Regions from separate parts of the Bacillus siamensis genome, predicted to be linked through region 2. Evidence: riboswitches for the same ligand, from Rfam matches in the RefSeq annotation. Region 2 holds a riboswitch; the other holds the start of a gene.
What was found. Region 2 has a riboswitch for glycine ahead of gcvT (glycine cleavage system aminomethyltransferase GcvT). Riboswitches for the same ligand answer to the same signal wherever they lie in the genome.
Positions count from the first base shown of each region.

Region 1 (2,407 bases), 1.4 Mb from region 2:
TTTGTGATTTGCTTAATCTCATCTTCCGGTCTGTTTTCGGTTGCTTTCGGGCGGAAAGCCGGGTTATCATCATAATATTTTTCGGCAAGGTTCAATAGCGGTCTCAGATTGATGCCGTAGACATCTTCAATAATGTCCAGGTTGTCATAGCGGGCACAGATACGGATAATATTGGCCAGACATACTTTCGAACCGGCATAGGCGCCTATCCAGAGAACATCGTGATTCCCCCATTGAATATCCACTGAATGATAGTTGATCAGTTCTTCCATAATCCTGTCCGGCTGCGGTCCCCGGTCATAAATATCGCCGACAACATGCAGATGGTCGACCACCAATCGCTGCACGCTGTAAGCAAGCCCGGTGATCAGCTTATCAGCTTGGCCGAGCGCGATGATCTGTTCTATGATTTCGGAGTAATATTGTTCTTTGTTGGCGGCTTGTTCTGTTTTATACAGCAGCTCTTCGGAAATATAAGCAAATTGGGCAGGCAGCGCTTTGCGCAATTTGGAGCGGGTGTACTTGGAAGAACAATATGAAACGAGCTTAATCATCCGATGAATCGTTTCTTTATACCACTCGTTTAATGCCTCTTTCGTATCAAAGTCATGTTTAATCAGCTTCAGTTTGTCCTCCGGATAATAGACCAAAGCCGCCAGTTCATCAATTTCTCTATCATAAATGACGCCGCTGAAAATATCGCGGATCTTCTCTTTTACTCTTCCTGAACCGTTCCGCAGCACGTGCTGGAATGCCTGATACTCTCCGTGCAGATCACTGACGAAATGCTCGGTTCCTTTCGGCAGGTTCAGTATCGCTTTCAGATTAATGATCTCTGTGACCACTTTTTCTTCACAATCGTATTTTTGTGCGAGCAGATCTAAATATTTGGTTTCCAATCTCGTCCATCCCCTTTTTATTTACGAGCCATTGCATGATAAGGTGAATTTAAAGTATGACATGATATTTAAATCATTAGACCTTATATGATAGTACCTCATAAGTCCTTTTTGAGACAAACAAAACAGAAAATACGGCGCTTAAGGCCTCAACATATACCTTCCGCAGACAGCTCATCACCCCGTTGACAAATGATCAAACTTCTATTAAAATAAAAAGTTAGCTGATAGTTGTTTCTATCGGAAACTTAATACGTAGCAGGCTATGATTGCTGTGGGTTGCACTACAGCAGGAGCGGCTTCTGGAGAGACCGCGGATTTTCCGCGGCGCCGAAGGGTTCACAATCTCAGGCAAAAGGACAGAAGAGTACCGAATATGTATTTGGCATGCTGTTGATTGTCAGCAGCGCAAATATAATTTGATATTCTTATGACCATGAGATTGGAGGGCATCCAATCTCTTTTTTTATTGGCTTTATTTTCTCGTCGTTCATCAAAAAGTAAGGAGGAGTCAGGTGTGGAACAGCGAGAGCTAAAGAGGGACTTGTCGAATCGGCACGTGCAGCTGATCGCCATTGGCGGTACGATCGGCACCGGATTGTTTTTAGGGTCCGGTAAGGCGATTCAGCTTGCGGGTCCTTCTATCATCTTTGCGTATTTTATTGTAGGTATTGCGCTTTTTTTCGTCATGCGGGCGCTGGGAGAACTGCTGTTATCTAAAGCGGGGTACCAATCATTAACGGATATTGCCGAGGCGTATTTAGGGCCGCGTGCGGCGTTTGTCACCGGCTGGACTTATTGGTTTTGCTGGATTATGACGGCTATGGCGGATGTGATCGCCGTCGGTGTATATGTGAAATATTGGTTTGACATTCCGCAATGGGTTCCTGCACTTATCTGTTTGCTCATTTTATTAGGACTTAATCTGTTAACGGTCAAGATTTTTGGAGAATTGGAGTTTTGGTTCGCCTTAATTAAGGTGATCACGATTCTCGCGTTAATTGTCATCGGTGTGGTTTTGCTGGTGATTGGGTTCAAAACGCATACCGGAACGGTTTCAGCGGCGAATCTGTGGGAGCACGGCGGCTTGTTTCCAAACGGATTTTCAGGCTTTTTGCTGTCGTTCCAGATGGTGATCTTCGCCTATGTCGGTGTGGAATTAGTGGGTGTGTCGGCAGCGGAGACATCAAATCCGAAAAAAAACATTCCGTCCGCTATCAATAAAATTCCATTGCGTATTTTATTTTTCTACGTCGGGGCATTGATCATTCTTTTATGTATTAACCCTTGGACGCAGCTGAATGCGGCGGAAAGTCCTTTTGTGAAAACCTTCAGCTTAGTCGGCATTCCGGTGGCCGCGGGAATCATTAATTTTGTCGTATTAACGTCAGCCGCTTCTGCTTGTAACAGCGGGATGTTTTCTACAAGCCGGATTTTGTATAACTTAAGCAAAACGAAACAGGCGCCGGCCAGTTTCGCGAAGCTGAATAAAAATCATGTGCCGAGCA
Region 1 is NZ_CP155579.1:3,790,003-3,792,409, reverse strand. Features, by position in the region: gene fbp (fructose-1,6-bisphosphatase) at 1-899, opposite strand, end outside; glycine riboswitch at 1,192-1,272, shown strand; gene ABDB98_RS18805 (amino acid permease) at 1,417-2,407, shown strand, end outside.
Region 1: it holds a riboswitch for glycine, as region 2 does, so the genes downstream of both, ABDB98_RS18805 (amino acid permease) here and gcvT (glycine cleavage system aminomethyltransferase GcvT) in region 2, are expected to answer to the same signal.

Region 2 (2,407 bases):
AAGTGGCCGGGTTTTAACAGTGACACTAAATTGAAAATTTCTTCGATCCGGTTTTGAATCGGGGTCGCCGTCAGAAGCAGGCAATATTTCTTCACAAGACTTCTCGCAAATTCATAATTTTTCGTTTTGCTGTTTTTGAGCTTATGCGCTTCGTCAATAATGACGAGATCATACGGAATCGAAAGCACAATGTCCTTGTGTGGCGAGCGTTTTGCCGTATCAATAGAAGAAACGACGATGTCGCACTGTTCCCACACATAGCTTTTCTTCTGTTCAACAGCGGGTATTAAAAACTTCTCCTGAAGCTCTTTCACCCACTGGGAAACGAGTGATGCAGGCACAAGAATCAGGATTTTTTTGGCCAGCCCGCGAATCATGTATTCTTTTAAAATCAGTCCCGCTTCGACTGTTTTTCCGAGCCCCACTTCATCAGCCAAAATCGCTTTGCCGTTCATTTTTTCAACGACTTTCTGCGCGACTTCAAGCTGATGGGGAAGCGGAGTGAAATCGGGCAGGTATAAAGGAGCCCTCAACCCTTCGAATTCAGGAATGGCAAGGGTCTGCTGGACTTCAGCCGACAGTTTGTACATCTCCCAATTTGACCAGGGACCGTCGGTTTTCAGCCGCTCAGAAAACTCTCCCGGCCAGTTTGCATCAAATATGATCTCTGCTGTCATATGTAACAAAACCGCCTTTCTTTTAAAAAACTGATTTATCATCATTTTTGTTGCCGGACGTATGTGAGGGTGGTAGGATATAAGTAATCATTTCACCTAAGATATTGCTTTAGTATGTCCATAACAATTGGTAAATATGAGCGAATGACAGCAAGGGGAGAGACTCGGACGAAAAATGTGCATCCGGGCGCCGAAGGAGCAAACTGCGGAGTGAATCTCTCAGGCAAAAGAACTCTTGCTCGACGCAACTCTGGAGAGTGTCTGCGGTTTGAAGCAGCAGACCACCAAAGGGGACGTCTTTATGATGTTTTCATAAAGTAAACTTTCAGGTGCCGGGACAGAGAAACCTTCATTTTTATGAGGTGTTTCTCTGTCCTTTTTTATATGTCTTTACAATGCGCCAATGACTGAAGGGGGAAGATGATGCTGAAACGAACACCGCTTTATGACGTGTATAAAGAATACGGCGGAAAAACGATTGATTTTGGAGGATGGGAGCTGCCGGTTCAATTTTCTTCTATTAAAGAGGAGCATGAAGCCGTCCGCACAAAGGCGGGTCTGTTTGATGTATCTCATATGGGAGAAGTCGAAGTCTCCGGTAAAGACGCCCTGTCTTTTCTGCAAAAAATGATGACAAATGACGTTGCCGATTTAAACCCGGGAAGCGCGCTCTATACCGCCATGTGTTATCCTGACGGCGGTACGGTCGATGATTTGCTGATCTATCAGAAAAGCGAGAGCTGCTATCTGCTCGTGATTAACGCGTCCAATATTGAAAAAGACATCGCTTGGCTGACAGAACACGCGGAAGGGGATGTCACGCTGACGAATCAGTCTGACGGGATTTCACTGCTAGCCGTTCAAGGGCCGAATGCTCAGGCGGTTCTTGTGAAGCTGACTGAACGTGATGTGTCTTCCTTAAAACCGTTTGCGTTTATTGATGGAGCTGACGTTGCCGGCCGCCAAGTTCTGCTTTCAAGAACAGGCTATACCGGTGAAGACGGGTTTGAACTCTATTGCAAAAATGAAGATGCGGTGCATCTGTTTAAGGAGATTCTTACAGCGGGAGAGAATGAAGGAATCGTTCCGTGCGGTCTCGGTGCGCGTGATACGCTGAGATTTGAAGCGAAGCTCGCTTTATACGGTCAGGAATTGACGAAAGACATTACGCCGATTGAAGCCGGAATCGGATTTGCCGTAAAACATAAGAAAGATTCCGATTTTTTTGGGAAGTCTGTATTGAGTGAACAGAAAGAAAAAGGAGCACCGCGTAAGCTGGTCGGGCTTGAGATGATTGAAAAGGGGATTCCGAGACACGGATACGCCGTGAAAAAAGACGGCGTTCCGATCGGTGAAGTCACGACAGGCACACAATCTCCGACTTTAAAGAAAAATATCGGCCTTGCCTTAATCAAAACGGAATTCAGTGAAATCGGAACGGAAGTCGAAGTGGAAATCCGCAAAAAAACGGTAAAAGCAAAGATTGTCCGCACACCGTTTTATAAACGCCCAAAACAGAGCTGAAAAAGGAGAGTCATATGAAGCATCGATATTTGCCCGCGACAGAACAGGATAAAAAAGAAATGCTGAAAGCCATCGGCGCAGATTCAATTGATGAACTGTTTGCCGATATTCCGGAAGATGTGAGGTTTCAAAAAGACTACCAAATTAAAAAAGCAAAATCAGAAACAGAGCTGACGAGAGAGCTGACAAAGCTTGCGGCGAAAAAT
Region 2 is NZ_CP155579.1:2,417,123-2,419,529, reverse strand. Features, by position in the region: gene ABDB98_RS11660 (DEAD/DEAH box helicase) at 1-677, opposite strand, end outside; glycine riboswitch at 822-922, shown strand; gene gcvT (glycine cleavage system aminomethyltransferase GcvT) at 1,101-2,201, shown strand; gene gcvPA (aminomethyl-transferring glycine dehydrogenase subunit GcvPA) at 2,216-2,407, shown strand, end outside.